Regions from separate parts of the Streptomyces sp. NPDC002520 genome, predicted to be linked through region 2. Evidence: predicted binding sites of a transcription regulator. Region 2 holds the regulator's gene; the other holds the start of a gene.
What was found. The regulator HrcA, encoded in region 2, represses chaperone genes, less so after heat shock. The targets are predictions, from matches to a motif close to TTNGCACTCNGNNNNNCNGAGTGCNAA.

Region 1 (7,887 bases), on a different contig from region 2:
GATACGCGAACGCCAGATGCACCACCCGCTCGCGCCACTCGGGGTGATCCCCCAGCAGCTGCCGGTACGCCAGCAGCCCGCGCACGATGTTCTTCGACAGCTCCGTCCGGTCCACCCGGACGATCGTCCGGCGCCCCTCGCCGATCTCCTCGCGCAGGGCCGCCATCCGCTCGGACACGTCCGGCCGGTGCGCCCGCTCGCGCAGGAAGTCCGCGTCGGCCCCGAGCCCGTGCACCCCGATCCGGGTCCCGGACGGAATGCCGGGGCCGAGGATCGCGTGGCAGCAGTCGGTGAACGCGTCCGCCCACCGCCGGGTCAGGAACGCCGCCCGGTCCGCGCCGAGGATGCCGGTGAGCAGCTCGGCGGCGATGTCGTCGGGCAGGAGACGGAAGTAGTCCAGCGGCGCCCAGGGCGTGTGCGAGAAGTGGCCGATGCGCAGGTCGGGGCGGAGCTGCCGGAGCATCCGGGGCGCGAGCGCCAGGTGGTAGTCCTGGATCAGGACCGCCGCGCCCTCGGCCGCCTCCTCGGCCAGCGCCTCGGCGAAGGCGTGGTTGTAGACCCGGTACGCCTCCCACTGCCGGCGGAACTCCGCGTCGAAGACCGGCTCCAGCGGGGTCTGGTAGAGCATGTGGTGGACGAACCAGAGCACCGAGTTGGCGATGCCGTTGTAGGCGTCGGCGAACACGTCCGGGTCGATGCCGAGCATCCGCACCCGCTGCCCGCCGGTGTCCTCGTCCGGCAGCGGCCCGCCGCCCGTGCGCCGTGCGGCCTCGCGGTCGCCGTCGCCCAGCGCGGCGCACACCCACACCGCGCCGGCCTCCGGCCCGATGGCCGACAGCCCGGAGACCAGCCCGCCACCGCCCCGTCTGGCCCGCAGCGAACCGTTCTCGAGGACCTCGTACGAAACCGGGCCGCGGTTGGACGCGACCAGCACCTCAGCACCATGGGTGGAAGCCATAAGCGTCAACCTAGCCCGGCGCGGAAACGCTCAAACGTACGGTCTGCCCCGGAAGGGGGCTGTATACAACCGGATACAGCCGGATTCGGCTACCGCGTGCGCCCCTCACGCCACCCTGCGCGCCGCGTACTCCGCGATCTCCGCCATCGGCGGCCGTTCCTCGGTGTCCACCGAGTAGGTGCGCGGCTCGAATCCGTCCTCGCCCCGTTCGAACTGGGTGAGGGAGGGCCGTACGAGGTGTCCGCGGGCGAGCCGCAGCTGTGCCGTGCGGTAGATCGCCGCGGCCATACGGCCCAGCGCCTGCCCGTCCTGGTGCCGGTGCTTGCGCACGCCCACGTCCACCTGGGCCAGCGCGTCCAGACCCACCAGGTGCAGGGCGTCGACCAGCATGCCCAGCTCCACGCCGTACCCGACCGGGAACGGCAGCTGCTCCAGCAGGGAGCGGCGGGCCGCGTACTCGCCGCCCAGCGGCTGCACGAAGCCGGCCAGCTGCGGCCAGTGCATGTTCAGCAGCGGGCGGGCCATCAGCTCGGTGACCCGGCCGCCCTGCCCGGCGGCCGTCGTGCCGGGGGCGCTCCCGTCGGACACCGTGAGCGGGCGGTCGTACATCGCCTTGACCAGGTCGACGTCCGGGTCGGTGAGCAGCGGGCCGACGATGCCGAGGACGAAGTCCGAGGAGAACTCCCGCAGGTCGGCGTCGACGAAGCAGACGATGTCGCCGCTGGTGACCAGCAGGGAGCGCCACAGCACCTCGCCCTTGCCGGGCACGGCCGGGATGCGGGGGAGGATGCTGTCGCGGTGGACGACCCGCGCGCCGGCGGCGCCCGCCACCTCGGAGGTGCGGTCGGTGGATCCGGAGTCGACGACGACGATCTCGTCGACCAGCGGGGTCTGCCCCATGAGGTCGCGGCGGATCGCGGCGACGATGTCGCCGACGGTCTCCTCCTCGTTGAGCGCGGGCAGGACGACGGAGACGGACTGGCCGGTGCGCTGTTTGGCGGCCAGCACGCGGTGCAGCGGTCGGTCGGCCACGGACCAGGAGCGGGTGGCCAGCCAGCGCTCGACTTCTTCCAGCACGGTCTGCGGCTCCTCACTGTCGTGATCATCCCCGGGCACCGGGTGATCCATCTCGCGGTTCGGACGACTCTCTCAACTGTCCTGGCCTTCGGTTACAGTCTTGAGCAACGCCGATGACCACCGCCTGTCGGGGGTCGTCAGCGTCTACAACCGAATACCGCTCATCCAGAGGGGCAGAGGGATACGGCCCGATGAAGCCCCGGCAACCCTCCAGTCGGTCACTCGTTCACGCGAGGCTCCCGGCTAGGGAAGGTGCCAAATCCGTCTCACGGCGAGATGCGTCGTGAGGAAGATGAGGAGAAAGGGCCTCGCCTCCATGGCTGTGCAGACAGTTGCAAGCACCAGCAATCCCACCGTCGATCTCGGCCCCGCCGCGGCGTTGAGCTGTCGCGAGTGCGGTCACCGGGTGCCCCTCGGACCGGTGTTCGCCTGTGAGGAGTGTTTCGGCCCGCTGGAGATCGCGTACGACTTCTCGGCCTACGAGCCCGAGGAACTGCGCAAGCGGATCGAGGCCGGCCCCGCGAACATCTGGCGTTACGCCCCCCTGCTTCCGGTCCCGGCCGACGTGGCCGACAAGCCGAACATCAACCCCGGCTGGACCAAGCTCGTCAAGGCCGACAACCTGGCGCGCGAACTGGGCGTCACCGGCGGCCTGTACGTGAAGGACGACTCCGGCAACCCGACGCACTCCTTCAAGGACCGCGTCGTCGCCCAGGCCCTGGAGGCCGCCCGCGCCTTCGGCTTCACCACGCTCTCCTGCTCCTCCACCGGCAACCTGGCCGGCGCCGTCGGCGCCGCGGCCGCCCGGGCGGGCTTTCGCTCCTGCGTGTTCATCCCGCACGACCTGGAGCAGGGCAAGATCGTCATGGCCGCGGTCTACGGTGGGGAACTCGTCGGCATCGAGGGCAACTACGACGACGTGAACCGCTTCTGCTCCGAGCTGATCGGCGACCCGGCCGGCGAGGGCTGGGGCTTCGTCAACGTCAACCTGCGGCCGTACTACGCGGAGGGGTCGAAGACCCTGGCGTACGAGATCTGCGAGCAGCTCGGCTGGCGGCTGCCGGACCAGATCGTGGTCCCGATCGCCTCCGGCTCCCAGCTCACGAAGATCGACAAGGGTCTGCAGGAGCTGATCAAGCTCGGTCTGGTCGAGGACCGGCCCTACAAGATCTTCGGCGCCCAGGCCGAGGGCTGCTCGCCGGTGTCGACCGCGTTCAAGGCGGGGCACGACGTCGTCCGGCCGCAGAAGCCGAACACCATCGCCAAGTCGCTGGCCATCGGCAACCCGGCCGACGGGCCGTACGTCCTCGACATCGCGCGCCGCACCGGCGGTGCCGTGGAGGACGTGACGGACGAGCAGGTCGTCGACGCCATCAAGCTGCTGGCCCGCACCGAGGGCGTGTTCGCCGAGACGGCGGGCGGTGTGACGGTCGGCGTCACGAAGAAGCTGATCGACAACGGCGTCCTGGACCCCTCGCTCACCACGGTCGTCCTCAACACCGGCGACGGCCTCAAGACCCTCGACGCGGTGGCCGGCACCGGCCTCACCGCCACCATCCGCCCGACCCTGGACTCCTTCCGAGAGGCTGGCCTCGCATCATGAGCGTGACCGTTCGCATCCCCACCATCCTGCGCACCTACACCGGCGGTCAGGCCGAGGTCGCCGCCGAGGGCGGGACCCTCTCCGAGGTCATCGAGGACCTGGAGAAGAACCACACGGGGATCGCCGCCCGCGTCCTGGACGACCAGGGCAAGCTGCGCCGCTTCGTCAACGTGTACGTGAACGACGACGACGTCCGCTTCGAGCAGGGCCTTCAGACGGCCACCCCGGACGGGGCCGGTGTCTCCATCATTCCGGCCGTCGCCGGCGGCTGAGAATTACCCAAGGTAAGGACAGTTACCGACTGTTCATCGAATGGCCCCCTCCGTGAGAGAAGCGGAGGGGGCCATTCTGTGTGATTGAGCGCGGTAGAGTTGGGGAACGCGCTCCCGCCCGGACGGGTCGGGGGCCCTGGAACGATGCCGCGCACCCGATAAGAAGTAGCCAAAAAGGCCGGGTTATATGCGGCATTTGTGGTTTTCACGGGGCCCGACTTGCCCTGCATTCAGGCGACTTCTCGCTAAATTCCGGACCGGTGTCGTCCAGATTTCTCGTCCGATTGACCTGTTGCAGACGGCAGTTGGACAGATACATTCAGCCGCGGTCGACGCGTTCCGGCGCACGCCCCCGCCCGATTGGGGGGTGAGGTCTGACCCGGATCCGCGAAGTGTGGATCTGTGCAAGGGCCAGTAATAGGGGAGTTAGGCATGGCTCAGGGCACCGTCAAGTGGTTCAACGCGGAGAAGGGGTACGGCTTCATCGCGGTCGACGGTGGTGCGGATGTATTCGTCCACTACAGCGCGATCCAGATGGACGGTTACCGCACCCTGGAAGAGGGGCAGCGGGTCGACTTCGAGATCTCGCAAGGCCAGAAGGGCCCGCAGGCGGACATGGTCCGGCTGGCGGCCGGCTGAAGCACGCGTCGACTGACAGCGACGTACTTCTGTTCGTCTTCGAAGGGTCCGTACCTCCCGGGGTACGGACCCTTCGTCGTGCCCGGCACTCCTGTTCGCGTGCGGCTGACGGAGGTGCCGTACACCCTCCAGGCGCTTGCTCCCACCCGCCACCCGGCCACCGCCCCTCATGGAGCCCGCTGCGCGGGCGCGTGTTGAACTGTCGCCCGACCACCACCCCTCAACGGACCCGCTTCGCGGGTGCGCCTTGCACTCGTGCATGCCGAGTGCTAATCATTGGCGTTAGCACTCTGAAGGTGAGAGTGACAAAAATGGACCGGGTCGGTGAGGCCCGCAGGCCACGTGGGGCAAGGAACCACAGGCCGGCGAGCCGTCCGTCGCGGGCGCGGGCGCGGTCCGAAGGAATCACCCCCAGTCCTGGAGGGACCACTTCACATGGCCAAGATCATCGCGTTCGACGAGGAGGCGCGGCGCGGCCTCGAGCGCGGCATGAACCAGCTCGCGGACGCCGTCAAGGTGACGCTCGGCCCCAAGGGCCGCAACGTCGTCCTCGAGAAGAAGTGGGGCGCCCCCACGATCACCAACGATGGTGTCTCCATCGCCAAGGAGATCGAGCTCGAGGACCCGTACGAGAAGATCGGCGCCGAGCTGGTCAAGGAAGTCGCCAAGAAGACGGACGACGTCGCCGGTGACGGTACGACCACCGCGACCGTGCTCGCCCAGGCCCTGGTCAAGGAAGGCCTGCGCAACGTCGCCGCCGGTGCCAACCCGATGGCTCTGAAGCGCGGTATCGAGAAGGCCGTCGAGGCCGTCTCCGCCGCCCTGCTGGAGCAGGCGAAGGACGTCGAGACCAAGGAGCAGATCGCCTCCACCGCGTCCATCTCCGCCGCCGACACCCAGATCGGCGAGCTGATCGCCGAGGCCATGGACAAGGTCGGCAAGGAAGGCGTCATCACCGTCGAGGAGAGCAACACCTTCGGTCTGGAGCTCGAGCTCACCGAGGGCATGCGCTTCGACAAGGGCTACATCTCGGCGTACTTCGCGACCGACATGGAGCGCATGGAGGCGTCGCTCGAGGACCCCTACATCCTCATCGCCAACTCCAAGATCTCCTCGGTCAAGGACCTGCTCCCGCTGCTGGAGAAGGTCATGCAGTCGGGCAAGCCGCTGCTGATCATCGCCGAGGACGTCGAGGGCGAGGCCCTGTCGACCCTGGTCGTCAACAAGATCCGCGGCACCTTCAAGTCCGTCGCCGTCAAGGCCCCGGGCTTCGGTGACCGCCGCAAGGCCATGCTCGGCGACATCGCCATCCTCACGGGCGGCGAGGTCATCTCCGAGGAGGTCGGCCTCAAGCTGGAGAACGCGACCCTGGACCTCCTGGGCCGCGCCCGCAAGGTCGTCATCACCAAGGACGAGACCACCATCGTCGACGGTGCCGGCTCCTCGGAGCAGGTGGGCGGCCGCGTCAACCAGATCCGCGCCGAGATCGAGAACAGCGACTCGGACTACGACCGCGAGAAGCTGCAGGAGCGCCTGGCGAAGCTCGCCGGCGGTGTCGCGGTCATCAAGGCCGGTGCCGCCACCGAGGTGGAGCTCAAGGAGCGCAAGCACCGCATCGAGGACGCCGTCCGCAACGCGAAGGCCGCCGTCGAGGAGGGCATCGTCGCCGGTGGTGGCGTGGCCCTGCTGCAGACCACCAACGTCTTCGAGAAGCTGGAGCTCGAGGGTGACGAGGCGACCGGCGCCAACGCCGTGAAGCTCGCGCTGGAGGCCCCGCTGAAGCAGATCGCCGTCAACGCCGGCCTCGAGGGCGGTGTCGTGGTGGAGAAGGTGCGCAACCTGACCCCGGGTCACGGCCTGAACGCCGCGACCGGCGAGTACGTCGACCTGGTCGCCGAGGGCATCATCGACCCGGCGAAGGTGACCCGTTCCGCGCTGCAGAACGCCGCCTCCATCGCCGCGCTGTTCCTCACCACCGAGGCCGTCATCGCCGACAAGCCGGAGAAGGCCGCCGCGGCCGCCCCGGGCGGCATGCCGGGCGGTGACATGGACTTCTGATCGACCTCTGGTTGATCAACGTCCTTACCGAGGGCGGCACTTCCTGTCTGCGACAGGGGGTGCCGCCCTCGGGCGTGTCCGGGATCACAGCAGGGCCGTGGGCGGGGGGAATGCGGGACGCCGTAGGCTCCTTTACTTAAGAACGTGCATCAATGCGCATGCACATACCAACTGGTCAACATCGCCACGCACGAGGAGCCCCCCACGTGACCGCCACGACGCCCCCCGCCTCCCGCGCCGCCCAGATCCTGTCCCGTCCGATCCGGCTCAACGGGCTGAGGGTGCCCAACCGGATCGTGATGGCGCCGATGACCCGGATGTTCTCCCCGAGCGGTGTCCCCGGTGAGGACGTGGTGTCGTACTACGCCCGCCGTGCCGCCGCCGGTGTCGGCCTGATCGTCACCGAGGGCACCTACGTCGGCCACCCGTCGGCCGGCCAGAGCGACCGCGTGCCCCGGTTCCACGGCGAGGAGCAGCTGGCGGGCTGGGCGAAGGTCGCCGAGGAGGTGCACGCGGCGGGCGGCACGATCGTGCCGCAGCTGTGGCACATCGGCATGGTCCGCAAGCAGGGCGAGCCGCCGTTCGCGGACGCTCCCGCCCTCGGCCCGTCCGGCCTGGTCACCGAGGGCGCCGAGCCCACCGGCAAGGCCATGACGCAAGCGGACCTGGACGACGTCGTCACCGCGTTCGCCGAGGCCGCGGCCGACGCCGAGCGCATCGGCTTCGACGGCGTCGAGCTCCACGGTGCCCACGGCTACCTCGTCGACCAGTTCCTGTGGGCGGGCACCAACCGCCGCACGGACGCCTACGGCGGCGACCCGGTGGCCCGTACGAAGTTCGCGGCGGAGATCGTCGCGGCGGTCCGCGAGAAGGTCTCCCCCGAATTCCCGGTCATCTTCCGCTACTCGCAGTGGAAGCAGCAGGACTACACCGCCCGTCTCGCCGAGAGCCCCGAGGATCTGGAGGCCCTCCTCACCCCGCTGGCCGCCGCCGGCGTCGACGTCTTCCACGCCTCCACCCGCCGCTACTGGCTCCCCGAGTTCGACGGCTCCGACCTCAACCTCGCCGGCTGGACCAAGAAGCTCACCGGCAAGCCGGTCATCACCGTCGGCTCGGTCGGCCTCGACGGCGACTTCGTCAACGCGTTCCGCGGCGAGGGCTCCCCGGTCAAGGACATCGATGACCTTCTCGACCGGCTGGAGAGCGAGGAGTACGACATGGTCGCCGTCGGCCGCGCGCTGCTCCAGGACCCCGAGTGGGCCGCCAAGGTGCTCGCCGGC
Region 2 (7,887 bases):
CGGCGACGGGCTCGCCCGGGCCCTGTCCGGCTGCGCGGGCCTGAGCGCCGAGCTGATCGCGGAGCGGATCCGCCGCCTCGTGCACGACTTCGGCGGCGGCCTGCCCGACGACGACCTGGCCCTGCTGGTGCTCCAGGCCGAGTGACCGGCGTCGCGGGGGACGCGGGTGACCCGTGTGCCGTGAGTGACCGGCGTCGCGCGGGACGCGAGTAACCAGCGCCGTACGGGACAATGGAGTACATGCCTTCCGCACTCCCCGACGGCGAGCCCGTCCCCGACGACGGTGCGCTGCCCGTCTCCGCGCTCGCCGGGTCCGCCGACCGCCCCCTCGGGTTCTACCTGCACGTCCCGTACTGCGCGACCCGCTGCGGCTACTGCGACTTCAACACCTACACCGCGACCGAGCTGCGCGGCACCGGCGGCGTGCTCGCCTCCCGGGACAACTACGCGGAGACCCTGACCGACGAGATCCGTCTCGCCCGGAAGGTGCTCGGCGACGACCCGCGCGAGGTCCGCACGGTCTTCGTGGGCGGAGGCACACCGACGCTGCTGGCCGCCGACGACCTCGTACGGATGCTGGCCGCGATCCGCGACGAGTTCGGCCTCGCGACGGACGCGGAGGTGACGACAGAGGCGAACCCGGAGTCCGTCGACCCGGCGTACCTGGCCACGCTCCGGGAGGGCGGCTTCAACCGGATCTCCTTCGGCATGCAGAGCGCGAAGCAGCACGTGCTGAAGATCCTGGACCGGACGCACACTCCCGGCCGCCCCGAGGCGTGCGTCGCGGAGGCGAGGGCGGCGGGCTTCGAGCACGTCAACCTCGACCTGATCTACGGCACCCCCGGCGAGTCGGACGACGACTGGAGGGCTTCCCTGGAGGCGGCGCTCGGCGCGGGCCCCGACCACGTCTCGGCGTACGCCCTGATCGTCGAGGAGGGCACCCAGCTCGCCCGTCGCATCCGCCGGGGCGAGGTTCCGATGACGGACGACGACGTCCACGCCGACCGGTACCTGATCGCCGAGGAGATGCTGTCCGCGGCCGGCTTCGACTGGTACGAGGTCTCCAACTGGGCCACCTCGGAGTCGGCCCGCTGTCTGCACAACGCGCTGTACTGGCGGGGTGCCGACTGGTGGGGAGCCGGACCCGGGGCTCACTCGCACGTCGGCGGGGTGCGGTGGTGGAACGTCAAGCATCCGGGGGCGTACGCGGCCGCCCTCGCCTCCGGCCGCTCGCCGGGTGCGGGGCGCGAGCTGCTGTCCGACGAGGACCGGCGGGTGGAGAGGATCCTGCTGGAGCTGCGGCTGCGCGAGGGGGTGCCGCTGTCGCTGCTCAAGGAGGAGGGGCTGGCGGCGTCGCGGAGGGCGCTGGGGGAGGGGCTGCTGGAGTCGGGCCCGTACGACGAGGGGCGGGCCGTGTTGACCCTGCGAGGTCGGTTGCTGGCGGACGCGGTGGTGCGGGACCTGGTGGATTGATCACTCAGGCGAGTGAATCAGTGCGGAGCACAGGTTCGGTCCCTAACCTGGTTCGTAAGCTGCCGCCGTAATTGCACGGTGGCGGAAACCGGAGGACTGCGGAGATGACCGCTGTGGACGACCGACCGATGACCACCGGCATCGTGAAGATCTTCGAGAACCTTGAGGTTCCCGATGGGTTCAAGGTCGAGCTCCTCCGGGGGGTAATTGTGATGATGGCGGGGCCGGACGTGGCCCACAACGACATCGTTGAGGCGGTTCAGGACCAGATTCCCCGGCGGCACTGGCGGCGACTCCAGACCCAGGACATCGCCATCCTCGAAGAGACCAGCGAGCCGCAGCCTGACCTTGTGGTCATTGAGCGTGGTGCCGGACCTGGTCAGGGAAGGCTGATGCCGTCCGAGGTCATCACCTTGCTCGTGGAGGTCGTCTCCAAGACAAGCGTGGACCGAGACTACGGGGTCAAGCGGTCGATCTACGCAGCGGCGAAGATTCCCGCTTACTTCATCATCGACCCCGTGATGGGCCAGTGTGTGCTGCTCACTGAGCCGACGGGCCATGGAGAGGACGCGGACTACCGGTGTCAGCGGATCACCAAGTTCGGCGACCTCACGCCGTTGGAGCCACTGGGTATCGAACTGGACACCAGCGAATTCGCCACGTACGAGAAAGTCAGGCCCCACCGCTACCCGTGACGAAGTCGATCAGCTCCTCCACCCGCCCCAGCAGCTCCGGCTCCAGGTCCTTGTAGGACCCGACCCGCTTGAGGATCGCCTGCCACACCGCCCCGGTGTTCTCCGGCGGCCAGCCCAGCGCCCGGCACACGCCCGTCTTCCAGTCCTGGCCGTGCGGCACCCGGGGCCAGCCGTCGATGCCCAGTGACGACGGCTTCACCGCCTCCCAGATGTCGATGTACGGGTGGCCCACCACCAGCGCGTGCTCGCTCGTCACCGACTCCGCGATACGCCACTCCTTCGTGCCCGGGACCAGGTGGTCCACGAGGACGCCCAGGCGGGCGTCCGGACCCGGCGCGAAGGACTCCACGATCGCCGGCAGATCGTCCACGCCCTCCAGGTACTCCACGACCACGCCCTCGACGCGCAGGTCGTCGCCCCACACCTTCTCGACCAGCTCGGCGTCGTGGCGGCCCTCGACGTAGATGCGGCCGGCGCGTGCCACGCGCGCGCGTGCGCCGGGGACGGCCACCGATCCGGACGCCGTACGGGCGGGCCGGACCGGACCCGAGGACGGCCGTACGAGCGTCACCACCTTGCCCTCCAGCAGGAAGCCGCGCGGCTCCAGCGGGAACACCCGGTGCTTGCCGAAGCGGTCCTCCAGGGTCACCGTGCCCGCCTCGCAGCGGATCACCGCGCCGCAGAACCCGGTCCCGGGCTCCTCCACCACCAGGCCGGGGTCCGCCGGGACCTCCGGCACGGGCCGGGGCTTCTTCCACGGAGGTGTCAGGTCGGGGGAGTACGTACGAAGGCGCGGGCCCGAAGGGCCCTCGTCGGAAGGGCGGTGGCGGGAGACGGGTGGGCGCATTCGGATGACGATAGGAGAAGCCCCGGGGCCGCGCCTACGACACGCCGAAACGTGCTGCCAGCTCGTCGCGTTGGCGTCGTACGAACGCCGCGTCCACCACCGCTCCGTGACCGGGCACGTACAGCGCGTCCTCGCCGCCGAGCGCCAGCAGCCGGTCCAGGGCGTCCGGCCAGCGTGAGGGTACGGCGTCCGGGCCCGCCTGGGGTTCGCCGGACTCCTCGACCAGGTCGCCGCAGAAGACGATCTCCGGGCTGCCGGGGACGAGGACCGCGAGATCGTGGGCGGTGTGGCCGGGGCCGACGTTGGCCAGCAGAGCCTGGCGGCCCTCGCCGAGGTCGAGGGTCCACTCGCCGCAGACCAGATGGCGCGGCGCGGTCAGCGCGTCCACCGCCTCCTCGGCGTCCGCCGCCGGCAGGCCGTTCCTGATCGCGTCCAGCCGCAGGTCCTCGCGCTCGTGCGCGAACACCGTCTCCAGGCCCACCGCCGCGTACACCTGCGCACCGGCGAACGCTGCCGCGCCGAAGACATGGTCGAAGTGGGGATGGGTCAGCGCGAGATGGGTCACACGCCGGCCGGCCAGCCGCTGCGCCGAATCGCGCAGCCGCGCGCCCTCCGCGAGGCTCGACCCCGCGTCCACCAAGAGCGCGGTGCCCGCGCCGACGACCAGCCCCACAGTGCAGTCCCAGCCGGGCAGCCGGCACCGGCCGACCCCTTCCGCCAGCCGCTCCCACCCCAGCTCTTCCCAAGTCACCGTCATACCGAGACGCTAGCTGTCACAGGCCGTCACCGCGGTACCGACCTTGCCCAGTCAGTACCCCACGGCCGTACACTTGGCCGGGGAAGTCTGGCACTCGCACGCGTTGAGTGCCAGGCCAGGGCCCGAGGAGCCGAGGGGACGACGTGATGGAGGTGCGCGCGGATGCTGAGTGAACGCAGGCTGCAGGTTCTGCGCGCCATCGTCCAGGACTATGTGGGCACCGAGGAGCCGGTGGGGTCGAAGGCGCTCACCGAGCGGCACAACCTCGGCGTCTCCCCGGCGACCGTGCGCAACGACATGGCCGTCCTGGAGGACGAGGGGTTCATCGCCCAGCCGCACACCAGCGCCGGGCGCATCCCCACCGACAAGGGCTACCGGCTGTTCGTCGACAAGCTCGCCGGGGTCAAGCCGATGACGGCCCCCGAGCGGCGTGCCATCCAGAGCTTCCTGGACGGCGCCGTCGACCTCGACGACGTCGTGGCGCGCACGGTACGGCTGCTCGCGCAGCTCACCCGGCAGGTCGCCGTCGTGCAGTACCCGTCCCTGACCCGCTCGACCGTGCGGCACGTGGAGCTGCTCGCGCTCGCCCCCGCGCGCGTGATGCTCGTGCTGATCACGGACACCGGCCGGGTCGAACAGCGGATGATCGACTGCCCGGCGCCCTTCGGGGAGGCCTCGCTGGCGGATCTGCGGGCCCGGCTGAACAGCAGGGTCGCGGGGCGCCGGTTCACTGACGTGCCGCACCTGGTCGAGGACCTGACCGACGCCTTCGAGGTCGAGGATCGCGGTACGGTCTCCACGGTGCTCTCCACACTGCTGGAGACACTGGTCGAGGAGAACGAGGAGCGGCTGATGATCGGCGGTACCGCCAATCTCACCCGCTTCGGACATGACTTCCCTCTCACGATCCGGCCCGTCCTGGAGGCGCTGGAGGAGCAGGTCGTGCTCCTCAAACTCCTTGGCGAGGCGAAGGATCCGGGCATGACCGTGCGTATCGGGCACGAGAACGCCCACGAGGGACTCAACTCAACCTCCGTCGTGTCGGTCGGCTACGGTTCGGGCGGCGAGGCGGTTGCCAAGCTCGGCGTGGTCGGACCGACCCGCATGGACTATCCGGGAACGATGGGAGCGGTACGCGCAGTGGCACGGTACGTCGGACAGATCCTGGCGGAGTCGTAAGTGGCCACGGACTACTACGCCGTTCTCGGCGTGCGCCGCGACGCGTCGCAGGATGAGATCAAGAAGGCGTTCCGTCGGCTCGCGCGCGAGCTGCACCCGGACGTCAACCCGGATCCGAAGACCCAGGAGCGGTTCAAGGAGATCAACGCCGCTTACGAGGTGCTGTCGGACCCGCAGAAGAAGCAGGTCTACGACCTCGGCGGCGATCCGCTCTCACAGGCCGGCGGCGCCGGCGCGGGCGGCTTCGGGGCCGGTGGCTTCGGCAACTTCTCCGACATCATGGACGCGTTCTTCGGCACGGCGTCGCAGCGCGGACCGCGCTCGCGCACCCGGCGCGGCCAGGACGCGATGATCCGGCTCGAGGTCGAGCTGGACGAGGCGGCCTTCGGGACGACCAAGGACATCCAGGTCGACACCGCGGTGGTCTGCAACACCTGCAACGGTGAAGGCGCGGCTCCGGGCACGTCCGCCCAGACATGTGACATGTGCCGCGGCCGCGGTGAGGTCTCCCAGGTGACCCGGTCCTTCCTGGGCCAGGTCATGACCTCCCGTCCCTGCCCCCAGTGCCAGGGCTTCGGCACGGTCGTCCCGACACCGTGCCCGGAGTGCGCCGGTGACGGGCGCGTGCGCTCCCGTCGCACGCTGACCGTCAAGATCCCGGCCGGTGTCGACAACGGCACCCGGATCCAGCTCGCCGGCGAGGGCGAGGTCGGGCCCGGCGGCGGTCCCGCCGGTGACCTGTACGTCGAGATCCACGAGCTGCCCCACCAGACCTTCCAGCGGCGCGGCGACGACCTGCACTGCACGGTCACGATCCCGATGACGGCGGCGGCCCTCGGCACGAAGGTGCCGCTGGAGACGCTGGACGGCATGGAGGAGGTCGACATCCGGCCCGGCACGCAGTCCGGCCAGTCGATCCCGCTGCACAGCCGTGGTGTCACGCACCTGCGCGGCGGCGGTCGCGGCGACCTGATCGTGCACGTCGAGGTCACGACGCCGACCAAGCTGGACCCCGAGCAGGAGCGGCTGCTGCGCGAGCTGTCCAAGCTGCGGGGCGAGGAGCGGCCGCAGGGCCAGTTCCAGCCGGGGCAGCAGGGGCTGTTCTCGCGGCTGAAGGACGCGTTCAACGGACGCTGACGTTCAACCGGACGCCGAGGTGAGGTGAAGGGGCGCCGCCCCTTCACCTCCGCCAGGGGGCTTCGCCCCCTGGCGTCCCGGCCCCCCGTGCCGGCCTTCGCGGGCCTTGCGGCTCTCCCGGTGTCATCGGCCCAGGTGCAAACGGTCATGAGGAAGCCCGGATTCGGACTTGTACACATGACGTGACACGATGTGTTCATGTCCTCCGCACTGACCGATCTCTTCCCCCTTCCGATCGTGCAGGCCCCCATGGCGGGCGGCGTCTCCGTGCCGCAGCTCGCCGCCGCCGTGGCCGAGGCCGGTGGGCTGGGGTTTCTCGCCGCCGGGTACAAGACGGCCGACGGCATGTACCAGGAGATCAAGCAGCTGCGAGGGCTCACCGGCCACCCCTTCGGCGTGAACGTGTTCGTGCCGCAGACGGACCACGCCGAATCGGGCGCGGTCGAGCTGTACGCCCAGCAGCTGGCCGGCGAGGCCACCTGGTACGAGACGGAGCTGGGCGACCCGGACAGCGGCCGGGACGACGGGTACGACGCCAAGCTCGCGGTGCTGCTGGACAACCCGGTACCGGTGGTCTCCTTCCACTTCGGTGTGCCGAGCCGGGACGTGCTGGACGCGCTGCGCCGGGCCGGCACCCTCACCCTGGTCACGGCCACCACCGCCGAGGAGGCCCTCGCGGTCGAGCGGGCCGGTGCGGACGCGGTGATCGCCCAGGGCGTGGAGGCCGGCGGCCACCAGGGCACCCACCGGGACACCCCGGAGAACGACGGCGCCGCTGTCGGACTGCTGTCGCTGATCGCCCAGATCAGGGAGACGGTGTCCCTCCCCGTCGTCGCCGCGGGCGGCATCATGCGGGGCGGCCAGATCGCGGCGGTCCTCGCCGCCGGTGCCTGTGCCGCCCAGCTGGGCACGGCCTTCGTTCCCACCCCCGAGTCCGGCGCCAACCCCGTGCACAAGCAGGCACTGACCAACCCCCTGTTCGCGCGCACCGAGTTGACCCGCGCCTTCACCGGACGCCCGGCCCGCGCCCTGGTCAACCGCTTCCTGCGCGAACACGGCCCCTACGCCCCCGCCGCCTACCCCGAGATCGGCCATCTGACCGCCCCGCTGCGCAAGGCCGCCGCCGAGGCCGGTGACGCGCAGGGCATGGCGATGTTCGCCGGGCAGGGACATCGGATGGCCCGCGAACTGCCCGCCGGGGAACTGGTACAGGTGCTGATGGTCGAACTCGCCGCGGCCAGGGCGGCGTTGTCCGACCTGGCACGGCGCGGAGGTGACGCGCGATGACCGCGCCCGTTTTCGTCGTGGACCGACTCGACGGCATCGGACCGGAGTTCGTGCTCGACGGCCCCGAGGGGCGGCACGCCGTCTCCGTGAAGCGGCTGCGGGCGGGGGAGGACGTCGTCCTCACCGACGGGCGGGGCCGCTGGGCCGAGGGTGTCGTCAAGGCCGCCGAGGGCAAGGACCGCCTGGTGGTCATGGACCTGGTGTCCGTGCACGAGGAGCCGCTCCCCGCGCCCCGCATCACCGTCGTCCAGGCCCTCCCCAAGGGTGACCGGGGTGAAGTCGCCGTGGAGACGATGACCGAGGTCGGCGTCGACGCGATCGTGCCCTGGCAGGCGTCTCGCTGCATCACCCAGTGGAAGGGCGACCGCGGGCTCAAGGCCCTCGGCAAGTGGCGCTCCACCGCCCGCGAGGCCGGCAAGCAGTCCCGCCGGGTCCGCTTCCCCGAGGTCGCGGACGCGGCAACGACCAAGCAGGTCGGCGTACTTCTGGCCAAGGCCGACTTCGCCGCCGTC

Region 1: a site for HrcA is predicted at 4,796-4,822, ahead of groL (chaperonin GroEL). Genes of this name have one in related genera too.

What each region holds. Positions count from the first base shown of each region.
Region 1 covers NZ_JBSFXG010000024.1:136,211-144,097, forward strand. Annotated here, with positions in the region: gene ACWD5D_RS29195 (alpha,alpha-trehalose-phosphate synthase (UDP-forming)) at 1-958, opposite strand, end outside; gene ACWD5D_RS29200 (glucosyl-3-phosphoglycerate synthase) at 1,064-2,035, opposite strand; SAM riboswitch class I at 2,194-2,334, shown strand; gene thrC (threonine synthase) at 2,352-3,638, shown strand; gene ACWD5D_RS29210 (MoaD/ThiS family protein) at 3,635-3,910, shown strand; gene ACWD5D_RS29215 (cold-shock protein) at 4,343-4,549, shown strand; gene groL (chaperonin GroEL) at 4,985-6,607, shown strand; gene ACWD5D_RS29225 (NADH:flavin oxidoreductase) at 6,814-7,887, shown strand, end outside.
Region 2 covers NZ_JBSFXG010000002.1:211,368-219,254, forward strand. Annotated here, with positions in the region: gene ACWD5D_RS03980 (SpoIIE family protein phosphatase) at 1-145, shown strand, start outside; gene hemW (radical SAM family heme chaperone HemW) at 241-1,473, shown strand; gene ACWD5D_RS03990 (Uma2 family endonuclease) at 1,578-2,168, shown strand; gene ACWD5D_RS03995 (DUF3097 domain-containing protein) at 2,146-3,015, opposite strand; gene ACWD5D_RS04000 (MBL fold metallo-hydrolase) at 3,050-3,772, opposite strand; gene hrcA (heat-inducible transcriptional repressor HrcA) at 3,935-4,951, shown strand; gene dnaJ (molecular chaperone DnaJ) at 4,952-6,088, shown strand; gene ACWD5D_RS04015 (nitronate monooxygenase) at 6,287-7,375, shown strand; gene ACWD5D_RS04020 (16S rRNA (uracil(1498)-N(3))-methyltransferase) at 7,372-7,887, shown strand, end outside.